4 regions of the Mesorhizobium sp. RSR565B genome follow, and region 3 is predicted to be linked to each of the others. Evidence: predicted binding sites of a transcription regulator. Region 3 holds the regulator's gene; each other region holds the start of a gene.
The links. The regulator LexA, encoded in region 3, represses DNA repair genes until DNA is damaged. The targets are predictions, from matches to a motif close to TGTTCNNNNTGTGTTCNG.

Region 1 (3,607 bases), 1.4 Mb from region 3:
CTCGCCTTTACAAATTCCAATCCTGGACGCTAACGCAGCAGCGGCCACTCGCTGCTGTCCAATCAACAAGCTCCAAACATCAGGTTGCGCTTATATACAAAAAAGCCGGCCACCTTTCGGCAGCCGGCCAGTGCAAACAAGGAAGGGAACGTTGCACTGATGGGGCAGTGCACCGTCCGAAGCGTTTCCAGGCGACAATGTTCCGCCGATGAGAGAACAATGAAGGCTTCACCGCCAGCGCACAATCCCCTTAGCCGCGCTGTGTTGCCGTCGCCTAGTGTCTAAAGGCCTTTAACCAGCCACGGATCGGTGTCGTATCCAAGGCGCGGCTTTTCCGGCGTTCCACCGGCCGGCAATTTGGCGGTTCCGGTCGGCCTGCAGTCCAGCTCGAGCACCTGCTTCTTGGCCGAGTGCTTCGTAGAGCAAAGGTCCGTGGCGTCACTCACCACCACCTTCTTCTCCTTGGCAACAGCGACACCAGTCCCAGCGATCACGATCGCCGCGCAAAACACAGCTACTCTCATCATACTCCCCACCGTTGCGCCTCCCCAAAAGGCTGAGCATGACGTTACGGCACTTTTAAATTAGCGCAAGCGAATATTAGCTTGCCTAGTCCCCTTCACATCGGCTCTGGTCGCCTCCCCAACCGTGCGGCACGGTGGATAAAGACAATCTAGCTGCCTCGTTGTCTACACGCGGAAAGCCTGCTCATAAGCACTTGCTGATAAGTGTAGCCTGCTATTATCTGCTCCAGAATGGATACCGATACGACCGCTATTCCGGCTGTCAGCAACGACCGAGACACTTCTGCTGCTCGCGAAAACGTCGAAGCGGGGCGTTGTAGTGAAACTGCCTCTTCTGGTCGGACAGCGCTTCGAGCTGGCTACTTTGATTTGCCTGCTGGGGCTTTCGCTGCAGAAGGGAAGGCATAACTGCAGCACTGCTGGCCTCTCCCCCACATGAAGGCTTGCGCGCATCGCTAGGCCACGGTGCCGGTAAAGTTGTACTCGACCGGCAAGGGAGTTGGTTACTCGTACTCCGAACGCTTGCATTCGATCAAAGCAGCCGCAGCGCAAGGCCCTCGTTGTTGAACAGAACGAGGCGGTTGAAACAGTGAACTCGCTTCAAAACCACAGGGCGCTGACTCGTTTCGGAAGTAGGGAGCTTGCGACACACCCTCAACTCGACTTGATTTCTGGCGGCCTTTGGCGCGAGGCGTCGTCAGAAGTAACCGCGAAAGCAACAAAGGAAACGGACCCAACTGGTCCGAAAAACCGTTTGCCTGTTGTCAGCAAGGATCGGTCCCTCCATGCTCTGACCGCTGCAAACACTGGCGTGGAGAAGCCTCGATGTCACAGACCGATGAAAGTCTTATTACCGCTACCATCGAAGGTTACGTTTTGGCCATGTCCACCGGTGCCGAAGAAGGGCTGGGGGCAGCCTTCCACCCACGCGCATCAAACATCGGTAACTTCCAGGGCGCGGTCGAATGGCTGAGTGTCGATGCCCTATGTCGGCGAGGTGATGGGTGCGGGCTTGCCGCCGAACACCAGCCCCAACTGGACAGTCGCATCGCTCGACATTACGGGCGATGCAGCCACTGTGAAGGTTGAGGACGAATTTGGAACCACAAGGTTCACCGACTATCTTTCCCTGCTCAAGATCGCAGGAGAGTGGAAGATCGTTAGCAAACTCTACCACCTTCACCATTAGGACCGTCCAGATCACAGGCCAAATACCGCGAAACTGGCGACCTTCAACCTGTCGTAGGTCTCCCAGCGCCTTTAGAGCTTGAGCTCACTCCTTAGCGCGTCGATTCGCTTCGAGGCCTCGGCTTTGCTTAGATCTTCAGCGTAGCTTCTGTCGTCGCCCGCCTGCTCACATAATGTTTTCAAGTAGGAAGCTTGCGACGGAGTCATTGGCTCGTCACCAGTCGTCCATTCGTCAGGATCCTTGCTGATAGTTTCGCTTTTGGCTCGGGGTGAAGTTTGCATGACGCTCTCCGTGTTGGGAACGGCACAACGTATTTGATCTGCTTTTGTTCCACATGCTTGAAGTGTGTGAAATTGCGAGGGCATAGGTGTTCACGACTGCAAGTTACCCGTGCTGGAAGAATCCGACGAGATTGCTTAGCTTCCGCTCGCGGTCGCCAACGATGAACCCGACGCCAACTCTGCGCGAGACATCGAAAGATCCTCCGCGCCCGCAATTTACCCCAACGGTGAGGAGACAATCCCCATGAAAGCAATCGTAGCGACGGACCAGACTGCAGGAACGGCCGGGATGAAGTTGGTGGAGCTGCCCGAGCCTCAGGCGGCAATTAACGACGTGGTCGTACAGGTTCATGCGGCAGGATTCGTCAACACCGAACTGGAGTGGCCCTCGACGTGGGCCGATCGAGCCTTCCGTGACCGGACCTCTTCGATCCTGGGCCACGAACTGGCTGGTGTGGTCACTGCGCTCGGCTACGGCACCACAGGGCTTTCTATCGGTCAGCGGGTGTTCGGCCTCGCGGACTGGCATCGCGACGGCACCCTCGCCGAGTATGTTGCCATGGAGGCCCGTAACCTCGCGCCGCTGCCCGGCGATGTCGACTTTACGGTGGGCGCTAGCCTGCCGATCTCCGGCCTAACCGCATGGCAGGGGCTGTTTCAGCATGGCCGCATCAAGGCCGGGCAGAGCGTTCTCGCGCATGGCGCTGCCGGTGCCGTCGGTTCGATGGTGGCGCAGCTTGCCAGGGAGGCTGGAGCCTATGTGATCGGCACCGGGCGGGCCGCCGACCGCCAGAAAGCGCTCGACTTCGGTGCAAATGAATTCCTCGACCTCGCAAAAGACACGCTTGAAGATGTAGGCGGCGTCGATCTGGTGTTCGATGTCATCGGCGGCGATTTCCAGAAGCGATCCGCAACGCTCGTCCGGGCCGGAGGTATCCTTGTCACAGTCGTTGGACCAACGGACATTCGACCTGCCGATGGCCTGACCGTTGACTTCGTCGTCGAGGCTGATCGCCCCCAGCTTTCTGAGATAGTGCAGCGGATCCGCGATGGACGACTGCGGACGAACATTGGCAAGGTTTCGAGCTTGGATGATGCCATCGGCACCTTCAACTCAACCGACCGACGTGCAGGAAAGACGGTTGTCCGCGTTCGTCCGTGAGAATTTGGGGCGGAGGCGGGTCCTCTCTCCTTATGGCCGCGTCGGCAGCTGACACGGTGAGGTGCAAAACAGCGCCTTTCGCGGGATGTAGTCATTGTAGCCGGGCGAGGAATTGGGGTCGTCCATCGTAACCCGATGAGCTGGTTTGCCAAACAGAGGAGGTCGAATCCTTCACGTGTTGAAAGGCCGCGATGGGGGCTCTGCAAGAGTGATACGATTGCCGTCAGGGTCTGCGATCTGGGCAATCTTTCCGTAATCACCCTCCGATTCACGTGTGAGCATTACGCCACTTTCTTCAAGCGACCTCCGGGCTTTGTCCATTTTGGGGACCACAATAGTCAGTCTGCCGGACCCAGCATTTTCCTTATCATGGAAGATTTGCAAGTTCGCGCCTGCGACGTTGCGCCATTGGATCAACCCGTCCATGGGACGATCATCAGGCCTCCGCTCG
Region 2 (3,607 bases), 5.1 Mb from region 3:
AGGAAGCCGCCATTGGTCACGACCTGGCGAGGCGCGGCGGCCCGTTCGACGACGTGTAAGGCAGCGACCGCGGACTTTCGAGAGGTTTCCCGGGACGTCCACGCCGTCACCAGTTGGACCAAGTATGAGCTGAAGGCGATGCCGGAGCATCGCGATATTTCGAAGGATCCGGCTGGCCGGATCCTTCGTTTAAGGCGCCTTGGCGGTTTGGCTTAGCCCTTGTGGTCAAGGGCTGGACGGCGACAATCTCGGCACCTTCGACAGCCGAGAAGCAGCCGAGAAGCACGAACGCGAAGCCCAATATTTCAAGCGCCGTCGAGGCCGCTCGCCTGAAATCTTCAAAGTGCGCAAGAAATCCCCGCCGCGGGCGGTGCAGACACGCTCCGGCATCGCGGCGCTGCGAACCGGGCCATCGACCGCCGGCACTTGAGTGCCGACGGGCTCTGACCTTCAATTCGACCCGGGATCGCCGAGCGCCTCGGTGACGAAGGACGCCGCGATCAGGTCGTCGGCGTCGAGGCGTAGGGAGCCTTCGACACCTCCCATGATGGCTGCGACCTTCTGGAAGGTCTGCATCTCGTGTTCAGTAACGCTGGCGTCTCGCATCCTGGCTTTCAGATCGGCGATGCGTCGGCCCAGTGAGGCCGACGTTCCGATTTCTCTTTTCGACATGGTGGCCTGCTCCTCCCCCAACCCATGCTGTGGACGTACTCAAGTCTGCCTATATATAAGGCAGCGCGAATACAGTCGCCGCAACGCGCGATATCTGGGAAGGTTCCGGCGCCAAATAGTCACGAAATAATACGTGGTGGGACTCGGGTATGTTAAACGCCGACGCGGCGATAGACACCGCAGCCAGCGGCTGCGGCCATCGGCCTGGCCAACCCGTGTCGCGGGTCGCGAATGCGGGTCGGACTTTGATCGCCGCGCGCGAACAGTCAGCGAGAGGCCGGAACCACGCCGGACACCGAGCGCGCCGTTTCGGGCGAAAACACCACGAAAGCAAAAACCAGAACGGCAGCGGCGATAATGAGCGAGCCGCCGGCGACGATCGGTTCAAGCGCCGGGTTTCCCTGCAGCATCACATACAGCGCCGGCAGCATGATCACCAAGCCGAGAGTGTAGAGCCCGTAGTGGATCATGGCGACGCGACGCGCCGCCTTTTGCGGATTGAGCGCGTAGTAGCCGCCGAAGATGGCGCTCGTCACCCAACCGAGCAGATTGATATGCGCGTGCGCCGGAAAAGCGGCGTGGTCGCCCGAGATCGCCATCTGCAGGCCGGCCGCAATCCCCAACATCAGGAACAAGATGGCAGTTTTGAAAAAGAGTTCTGAAACCCTCGGCATGTCATTTCTCCCCCTATGCGGTCTGCGACCGCTTGCGACCTGGAGAATACACCCACGCGCAGAAATTTTCCACGCCCCGGTTATGGGGCCATGCCTGCACAGCTTTTTGCACGCTGTTCGACTTTTCTGGCTGCCACAACCCGGCGCCGCCGCGCTACGGCGTCAGCAAGATGTCGGCGCCCGCTCGCTCGTCGAACACCACCGCGCAGCCGCGCCCCAGCGCCACTGCCGACAGCGCGTTGGCCACCGTCTCGTCCGGCGATACGAAATCACCGGTCAGCACTCGCAACTCCTCCACCGCCCTGGCCATTGACACGCAGTGCCCGGCAACGCGATCGCTCGTGCAGGCGTCAATGACGCTGACGAGGTCGATCATCGCGAACTGGCCCATACCGGCCTCCACAAAAACAGCGTCCCGTCGCGGATATGAACGCCGAGGCGAGAGACAATGTTCCGCAGGTCCGATGCCCAGGCGGAGCACTCGACAGCCCGACCTGGAACGGGCCGGCCGGCGACAACCACTTCGCTTGACAACAGGCCCTGTTTGTTCTCTATTTGTTCGGCAAAAACGCCTCTCACAACAGACGCGGCTAATGCTGCAACGCCGCAAAGGGAACGGTCGGGATGGAGCCCACCATCCTGCATGCGGATCTCGACGCCTTCTACGCCTCGGTCGAGCAGCTGCTCGACCCGGCGCTCAGGGGCAAGCCGATCGCCGTCGGCGGCGGCGTCGTGCTTGCCGCTTCCTACGAAGCCAGGGTTTTCGGCGTGCGCGGCGGCATGCCCGGACGACGCGCGCGCGAGCTTTGCCCCGGACTGATCTTCGTCGGCGGCCATTTCGCCGACTATCAGCGGCTGGGCGACGCCGCCATCAAGGTGCTCGACGATTTCACGCCGCTGGTCGAGCGGATTTCCATCGATGAAGCCTTTGCCGATGTCGCCGGCTGCACGCATCTGTTCGGGCCGCCGGCCGAGATCGCCGCCACGGTGCGTCGGCGCGTCCGGGCAGAGCTCGGCCTGCCGATCTCGATCGGCGTGGCGCGCACCAAGCATCTGGCCAAGATCGCCTCGCAGGTGGCCAAGCCCGACGGCCTGGTGGTGGTCGATCCGGACACCGAACTTGCCTTCCTGCATGATCTGCCAGTCGGGCTGATGTGGGGCGTCGGCCCGGCGACCAGAGCGCGGCTGGCCGAGATCGGCATCGAGACCATCGGCCAGTTGGCAAAGACGCATAGCGGGGCGCTGCGAAGGTTACTCGGGCCCGCCGCCGGCGAAAAGCTGGCGTCGCTGGCATGGAACCGCGACCCGCGAAAGCTCGAAACCCACAGGCCGTCGCATTCCGCCGGCGCGCAGTCGGCGCTTGGCAGACGGCCGGCCGAGGCGCGTATCTTCGGACCCGTGCTGCTGCATCTGGCAGACCGGGTCGCAAGCCGGCTCAGGGCGAAATCACGGCCCGGGCGCACGGTGACGGTGCGCGTGCGTTTCGCCGATCTGCACGCTGTCACACGCTCGCTGACGCTCGATCAGCCGATTTCGGCAACCGCGATGCTGGCCGAAATCGCCGGGGAGCTGGTGCGCGGCGTGCTGGCCGCCAACCCTCGGGAGAAGACCATCTCGCTGCTGGCGATCTCGGTGTCGCAGCTGGAAGAAAGTGCCGAGCTGCAGTTGGAGCTGCCGCTCGGGCTTGCCGATGAAAAGCAGCGGCCCGGCAGCAGGCAAGGCCTGGCGCGCTTTGGCGCCGACCGCGCCATCGACAAGATCCGCCAGCGCTTTGGCAGAGAGGCTGTCGGCTATGGCGCCGTGGCGCTGGAAGCCCGGCGCTCGGTTCCCGACGCCTTCCGCGAACTGGCGGAGAAGGAACTGTGAGTGCGGCGCGACGGCAAGGCCAATGTTTAGGCTGGACCCCTCCGCGCTGCATTGCCGCTCTGTTTGAGCAGGCCGACCAACCAGGCCAGACCCGCCGCAGTTTCGGACATTTTTCGCACCGCAACCCGGCCAGCCATGCACGCCCAAGAACAACGCTTTGTCGATGAAGGTGGACTTGCAGTTAGCGCATCGGCGCCAAGAAAAACCGGGATGGGACAGCGAGGCCGCGAAGGTTGACAGTGCCGATCCGTCTGGCATTATCGCGTAAGCTTGGAGGATTCACTATGAAGAAAACCTATTCGAAGCCTGTTCTGATCAAAAAAGGCAAGCTTTCGCAGGTTACGGCGCTCGCCAATGGAGCGGGTTCCGGCCCGATCGAGTGAGGTCGTTGAGTC
Region 3 (3,607 bases):
GCAACTGGCCGGATTTGTAGTTGACGTGGTTGACCAGGATGACGGCAACGCTGTCGTCGATCAGGTCCTCGATTGCGGCCGCGTCGACGCCCTCCAGCCGCAGCCGCGTTCCCGGCCGGGTCGAGGCGACGCCTTCGGCCATGTAGAGGTCGGTCGGGAAACTGTCGCCCTCGGCAACGATGACCGACCGATTCGGCCGCATGCCGAGCGCGGCGTGCAGCAGCTTGTAGATGTTGATCGAGGTTGTGTCGCAGACCACCGTCTGCCCGTCAGCCGCGCCGATCAGTCGTCCGAGCTGATCTCCCAGTTCCACCGGCATGTTGAACCAGCCAGCCGTGTTCCAGGCGCGAATGAGGTCGTGCGCCCATTCCTGCGTGGCGGCCTGTTGCAATTCGCTGAAGACGGCTGGTGACGCGGCACCCAGCGAATTGCCGTCGAGATAAATCACGCCTTGCGGTAAGACAAAGCGTCCACGCATGGAGCGCAGCGGATCGGCGGCATCCATTGCTTCGATTGCAGCGAGATCGGGTGTCATCATGATCCGGCGCCCCTCCATGGACAAACGCGCGCGGCGGAGCCTGCCCGCCCAAACATGCCGGCGATCTTGAGTGGTCGCCCTTGAGCTGTCAAACATTATATATAATTCACCCATTGAAAGGCTTTGATATATAATACTCAGCCGAGCGTTTATGTCTGATGGATCACGATGCTGGATGACGAGCAGACCTCGAAGACGGAAGTGGCCTATCGCCTGCTCAGGCGCGATATTCTTGCGACCCGGCTGGCGCCTGCCGCGCCGTTGAAGCTGAGCACGCTGCGCAACACCTACGGCATCGGCTGGACGCCGTTGCGCGAGGCGCTGTCGCGGCTGGAGGCGGAACGGCTTGTGACCGCCATCAGCAACCGCGGGTTTGCGGTCGCTCCCGTCTCTCGGGCGGAGCTCGAGGATTTGGCGCGTGCGCGGCTGGTGGTCGAACTGCCCCTGCTGGTGGAATCGGTCGAGAAGGGCGACCGCGAGTGGGAAGACGCGGTCGTTGCCGCCCACTATCGTCTCTCACGGTGCGGGTCTGTTCTCGACGATCCATCGGATGATGCGGTCGACGCGTGGTACGAAAAACACGAGGCCTTCCATGCGGCGCTGCTCAGTGCCGCGACATCCAGCTGGCTGCTGCGCTTCAATGCAACGATTTCCGACCAATTGCATCGCCATCACCGCTTTCTGGGTTTGGCCCCGACGCTGCGCGCCGCCGCCGGCCGCACGGATGGGCACCGGAAGGCCGTGGCGGCCCTGCGCGACGCCGTGGCGATCGAACACCATACCGCCCTGATGGAAGCGGCCCTCGATCGCGACGTCGAACGTGCGAAAACTCTGATGACCGCTCACATCGGCTACACGCTGCGGGTCTATGCCCAGAGCGAACCCGGCGCGGATGCTGCGCAGCCCCGTCCGAAAAGGAAGCGGCGATCGTAGCCGACGACGCAGGCCACTTGTCTTCGTTTCACCCCGTTGCTGGCAACTGGGCGCAGGCGGCGCTCGCAGCGCCGAACGTTACGCTGAACAAAACGTCAACACATTCATTAAACTTTAAAAGGTTGCGGAACACAACTGGAACAGATAGTGTTTGTTCTGGGTTTGTTTTTTCTGATTCTGGTTTCAGAACCCTTGGGGGCCGCGATGCTGACGCGCAAACAACATGAGCTTCTGATGTTCATCCATGAACGCCTGAAGGAGAGCGGAATCCCGCCGTCCTTCGACGAGATGAAGGAAGCGCTCGACCTCGCCTCCAAGTCCGGCATCCACCGACTGATCACAGCGCTTGAGGAGCGCGGTTTCATTCGCCGGCTGCCGAACCGGGCGCGCGCGCTGGAAGTGCTGCGGCTACCCGACTCGATCGCACCAGGCCTCAACGCGGCGAGGAAGTTTTCGCCGAGCGTCATTCAGGGCAGTCTTGGTCAAGCCGGCCAAGGGCAAGGCGGCCAGGGACAAGGCGGGATGGGCCAAGGCGGTCTCGGCCGCCAGATCAGGCCGGGCTCGCCGTCGCGTTCGATGTCTGCCGGCAATGACGATGCCGTTTCCTCGATTTCAATCCCGGTGATGGGACGCATCGCCGCCGGCGTGCCGATCGACGCCATCCAGCATCAGACCCATTCGATCTCGGTGCCGCCCGACATGATCATGGGCGGTGAACACTACGCGCTCGAGGTCAAGGGCGATTCGATGATCGAGGCCGGCATTTTCGATGGCGACACGGTCATCATCCGCAATGCCGACACAGCCAGCCCCGGCGAGATCGTGGTGGCGTTGGTCGACGATGAGGAAGCGACCCTGAAACGCTTCCGCCGCAAGGGCGCCTCGATCGCCCTGGAAGCCGCCAACCCGGCCTACGAGACCCGCATTTTTGGACCGGACAGGGTGAAGGTGCAGGGCAAGCTTGTCGGATTGATCCGGCGCTACTGAGCCGGCTTGGGTTTGTACTTTTCACGCTGGTTGTAAGGCGGCAGGCCGCGCGCGTCGCGGGAGAAGCGGCGTTGCTCCTGCCAGGGGCGATACGGCTTGTCGACGGCGAACCGGATGGTTGGCGCTGCCGCTGCCGATTGCGGATCGAAGAAGACGGCGGCGCTGCCGTCGCGGGCCAGCTGTTTCTTCGTCACGACCAGGACCAGCGGGTCGCGGCACGGATTGTAGGCGGTGGCGTCATCGATGACGATCAGGCTCGCGAAGGCACAGGCCGGCCGCGCCGTCTTGCGGTCTTTCGCAAGAGCTACAATGGCTCCGGAAGGGTGTCGAGCGATACAGAGATCGCCGGTGCAATAGAAGGGCGAGCCGGGCGGCAGATCGAGCGGATCGAGATCGAACCGCGTATCTGTTGCCTCGAAAATCTCGGGCGGGACAATGGTTTCGGCCCGCAGCGCCCGTTTCCAATTGTCCGTGGTGAATTCGTTGGAGCGTTCGCGGTTGAGGGCGAGTTCGCCGCCACCGATCGGCATGGCCACCAAATGTGCGTCCTCGGATATGAGCACGTCGGGCGTAAGCACCTGCGGCACCGTCAACAGGCCGGCCAGCGCGAAAGGCACGGCCGCCAGCCTGAGCCAGGTGGTGGCCATGGTGGCGATGACGAGGGCGACTGCCACCAACAGCACCGAGCGGATGGAGATCAGCCCGACGGCGTCGACCGGCGAGCGCTCGGAAATCCAGGCCGATATAGCGATCATCGCCATCAGACCCTTGCCCATCACATAGAGGAACGGCCCGTCGGCGCCGAACGGCATCGCCAGTGCGCTGAGCACGGCAAAGGGCATGACGATCAACGAAACAATCGGCATCACGGCCAGATTGGCGATCAGGCTGAGCGGCGACACACGCTGAAAATGCCAGATGGCGAACAGCAAGGTTGCACTGCCGGCGATGATCGAGGTCATGGCGAGGCCGCCCATGGCCAGCGCGAATTTTCGCGACAGGAAGCCGACGAAGGAGCGCTTTGCCAGCGGCGTTCTCACCTTGTCGGCGCGGTAATCGGCCCAGCCGGCATAGGCGCCGACAAGGGCGGCTGTGGCGGCAAACGACATCTGGAAGCTGGGACCGACCACCTCGTGCGGCGACACCAGG
Region 4 (3,607 bases), 430 kb from region 3:
GCCGATCGCGACGCCGTGCACGTCGAAATGGCCGACGAAGCCGTGCATATCGGGCCATCGCCTGCCGCGCAAAGCTATCTCCTGCCTGAAAAGATCATCGCTGCCTGCAAGGAGACGGGCGCGCAGGCCGTGCATCCCGGCTACGGTTTTCTGTCGGAGCGCGCCGCCTTCTGCGAAGCGCTTGAGGCTGAGGGCATTGTCTTCATCGGTCCGAAACCCAAGGCGATCAAGGCGATGGGCGACAAGATCGAATCGAAGAAGTTCGCCAAGGCCGCTGAGGTGTCGACGGTTCCCGGCTGGCTTGGTGTCATCGAAAATGCCGACCATGCCGAAAAGATCGCCGGCGAGATCGGTTATCCCGTGATGATCAAGGCCTCGGCCGGCGGCGGCGGTAAAGGCATGCGCATTGCCTGGAGCCAGTCGGAAGTGCGCGACGGCTTCGACCGGGCGCGCTCGGAGGCGAAAAGCTCGTTCGGCGACGACCGCGTCTTCATCGAAAAGTTCGTCGTCGATCCGCGTCATATCGAAATCCAGGTGCTGGCCGACGCGCATGGCACCGCCCTCTATCTCGGCGAGCGCGAATGCTCGATCCAGCGTCGGAACCAGAAGGTGGCGGAAGAGGCGCCGTCGCCATTCCTCGATGCCAGGACGCGCAAGGCGATGGGCGAGCAGGCCGTGGCGCTAGCCAAGGCGGTCGACTACCAGAGCGCCGGCACCGTCGAGTTCATCGTCGATGCTGAAAAGAACTTCTATTTCCTTGAAATGAATACACGATTGCAGGTCGAGCATCCGGTGACGGAGCTTGTTACCGGCATCGACCTGGTCGAGCAGATGATCCGCGTCGCCGCCGGCGAGAAGCTGGCGATCGAGCAGAGCGACGTCACGCTGAACGGCTGGGCGGTGGAAAGCCGGCTCTATGCCGAGGATCCCTATCGCAATTTCCTGCCCTCGATCGGCCGGTTGACGCGCTACCGGCCGCCGGAGGAGGGCACGTTCGGCGATGTCGTCATCCGCAACGACACCGGCGTCACCGAAGGCTCCGAGATTCCGATGTTCTATGATCCGATGGTGGCAAAACTCTGCACCTGGGCGCCCACGCGTATCGAGGCCATCGATGCCATGTCGGAAGCGCTGGACAGTTTCGTCGTCGACGGCATCGAGCACAACATCCCGTTCCTGGCGGCGCTGATGCAGCATCCGCGCTGGCGCGAGGGGCGGATATCGACGGGCTTCATCGCCGAGGAATATCCTGACGGCTTCGCGCCGATCGTGCCCAATGGCGATGAAAAGGCAGTGCTGGCGGCGATCGCCACCGCGGTCGAGCTTCTGCGCCGCGATCGGCTTGACCGGCTGGGCGGGCGGCTGGCGCCGCATTCGGGCGCACTCAAGCGCGATTGGGTGGTGAAGCTCGGCGACGACTATCTCCAGGCTTCGATCATCGAGGGCATGATCTCCATTCCGATGGAAATCGATCTGTCGGTCGATGGCGGCAAAGCGCTGACCGTGGCGTCCGACTGGCGGCCGGGCGACCTCATCTGGCGCGGCACTGTCGGTGCCCGCAAGGTCACGGCGCAGATCAGGCCGCTGCCGAACGGCCTGCGCATTGCCTGGAAGGGCATGTCGGTGACGGCGCGCGCCATGCTGCCGCGAACGGCTGAACTGGAAAGGCTGATGCCGGAAAAGGTGGCGCCGGACACGTCCAAGATGCTGCTTTGCCCGATGCCGGGCCTGGTCGTGTCGATCGCGGTTGCCGAGGGGCAGGAGGTCAAGGCCGGCGAGACGCTGGCCGTGGTCGAGGCGATGAAGATGGAAAACGTGTTGCGCGCCGACCGCGATCTTGTCGTGTCGAAGCTCAACGCCAAGCCGGGTGACAGCCTGGCTGTGGATGCGGTGATCATGGAGTTCGCCTAGAGATTGTTTGGAAATTCTACTCCGGCGGCCATCTGAAGGCGGTTTCTGCGCTTCCCGTGCTCACGGACCAATGGCCGCTGCGCTCCGGTTCTCGAAACCACCATCATATGACTCGCCAGAGCGAATTTCGAACAATCTCTGAGCCGTGCGGCTGGGTACGGAAGCCTGTGGTCGGTGGTCATTTGTGCTGGACTGGCATCGCCCGGTCCGGGACAATACATCTCCATCGACTCAAAGCCCTTCGAGCAATTTGATACATCATGGCGGATGACAAACTTCCACGCGATCCCCTGAAGCGCGAAGCAGCGCTCGCTGCTGCGCGCCCTGAGGCACCGGCGCGGCGGTTCATCCATCTGCGCGTGCATTCGGCGTATTCGCTGCTCGAGGGAGCCTTGCAGGTCGCCGCCGTTGTCGGTCATGCCGTCAAGGACGAGTGCCCGGCAATCGCCGTCACCGACACAAACAATCTGTTCGGCGCGCTGGAATTTGCCCAGAAGGCGGTGAAGGAAGGCATCCAGCCGATTATCGGCTGCCAAATCGATCTCGCCTTTTCCGGCGAGACCAGTGACGCACAGCGCGACCGCCGCCGCAACGGGCCGGAGATGAACGCCGTGGTGCTGCTCGCCGCCACTGAGGTTGGCTATAGCAACCTCGTCAGGCTGGTCAGCCAGGTCTATCTGGAGACGCCGCCGGGCGAGCCCGTACATCTGACGTCAGCAATGCTGGAAGGCCATAGCGATGGCCTGATCTGCCTCAGCGGCGGGCCGCGCGGCCCGATCGGCCGGGCGCTGAAGGAGGATCGCCGAGATCTTGCCGAGACGCGGCTTCTGGCACTCAAGGCGCTGTTCGGCGACCGGCTCTATGTCGAACTGGACCGCGTTTCCGGCTATGACCGCGCCATCGAGAAATCATCGGTCGATCTTGCCTATACCCATGATCTGCCGCTGGTCGCCACGAATGAGGCGTTCTTCGCCGCCCGCGACGACTATGACGCGCATGATGCGCTGATCGCCATTGCCGAAGGGTCGGTCGTTGCCGCCGACAACCGCCGCCGCCTGACATCGGACAATTTCCTGCGCAGCCAGGCCGATATGGCAAGGCTGTTTGCCGACCTGCCTGAGGCGATCGACAACACCGTCGAGATCGCCCTGCGCTGTTCCTACTATCCCAAGACCCGCAACCCGATCCTGCCGCGCTTTACCGGCGGCGATGTCGCCGACAATGAGGTGGCGCTGAAGGCCGAGGCCGATGAACTGCGCCGGCAGGCCCATGAAGGTCTCGACGCCCGGCTGGCGGCGCATGGACCCACCGCCGGCTACACGGTCGAACAATACCGCGAGCGGCTCGATTTCGAGCTCTCCATCATCGAGAAGATGAAATTTCCCGGTTACTTCCTGATCGTGGCCGACTTCATCAAATGGGCGAAGGCGCAAGGCATTCCGGTCGGGCCGGGCCGCGGTTCTGGCGCCGGATCGCTGGTCGCTTATTCCACGACCATCACCGATATCGATCCGCTGCGCTTCTCGCTGCTGTTCGAGCGCTTCCTCAACCCCGACCGCGTGTCGATGCCCGACTTCGACATCGACTTCTGCCAGGACCGGCGCGAAGAGGTCATCCGCTACGTCCAGCAGAAATATGGCCGCGACCAGGTGGGACAAATCATCACCTTCGGTACGCTGCAGGCGCGCGCGGTGCT

Region 1: ACYG9R_RS19700 (DUF3072 domain-containing protein) is a predicted target of LexA. The motif match lies at 2,029-2,046, and genes of this name have one in related genera.
Region 2: dinB (DNA polymerase IV) is a predicted target of LexA. The motif match lies at 1,892-1,909, and genes of this name have one in related genera.
Region 4: dnaE (DNA polymerase III subunit alpha) is a predicted target of LexA. The motif match lies at 2,028-2,045, and genes of this name have one in related genera.

The regions. Positions count from the first base shown of each region.
Region 1 is NZ_JBTTIE010000001.1:4,072,592-4,076,198, reverse strand. It holds gene ACYG9R_RS19710 (hypothetical protein) at 282-527, opposite strand; partial or broken gene ACYG9R_RS19705 (nuclear transport factor 2 family protein) at 1,350-1,713, shown strand; gene ACYG9R_RS19700 (DUF3072 domain-containing protein) at 1,785-1,994, opposite strand; gene ACYG9R_RS19695 (NADP-dependent oxidoreductase) at 2,239-3,156, shown strand; gene ACYG9R_RS19690 (VOC family protein) at 3,328-3,607, opposite strand, start outside.
Region 2 is NZ_JBTTIE010000001.1:327,013-330,619, forward strand. It holds gene ACYG9R_RS01630 (hypothetical protein) at 1-59, shown strand, start outside; gene ACYG9R_RS01635 (hypothetical protein) at 200-430, shown strand; gene ACYG9R_RS01640 (hypothetical protein) at 451-672, opposite strand; gene ACYG9R_RS01645 (heme-copper oxidase family protein) at 939-1,346, opposite strand; gene ACYG9R_RS01650 (hypothetical protein) at 1,501-1,737, opposite strand; gene dinB (DNA polymerase IV) at 1,971-3,212, shown strand; gene ACYG9R_RS01660 (hypothetical protein) at 3,497-3,595, shown strand.
Region 3 is NZ_JBTTIE010000001.1:5,472,251-5,475,857, forward strand. It holds gene kynU (kynureninase) at 1-538, opposite strand, end outside; gene ACYG9R_RS26355 (GntR family transcriptional regulator) at 707-1,471, shown strand; gene lexA (transcriptional repressor LexA) at 1,676-2,458, shown strand; gene ACYG9R_RS26365 (ComEC/Rec2 family competence protein) at 2,452-3,607, opposite strand, start outside.
Region 4 is NZ_JBTTIE010000001.1:5,041,971-5,045,577, forward strand. It holds gene ACYG9R_RS24150 (acetyl-CoA carboxylase biotin carboxylase subunit) at 1-1,911, shown strand, start outside; gene dnaE (DNA polymerase III subunit alpha) at 2,172-3,607, shown strand, end outside.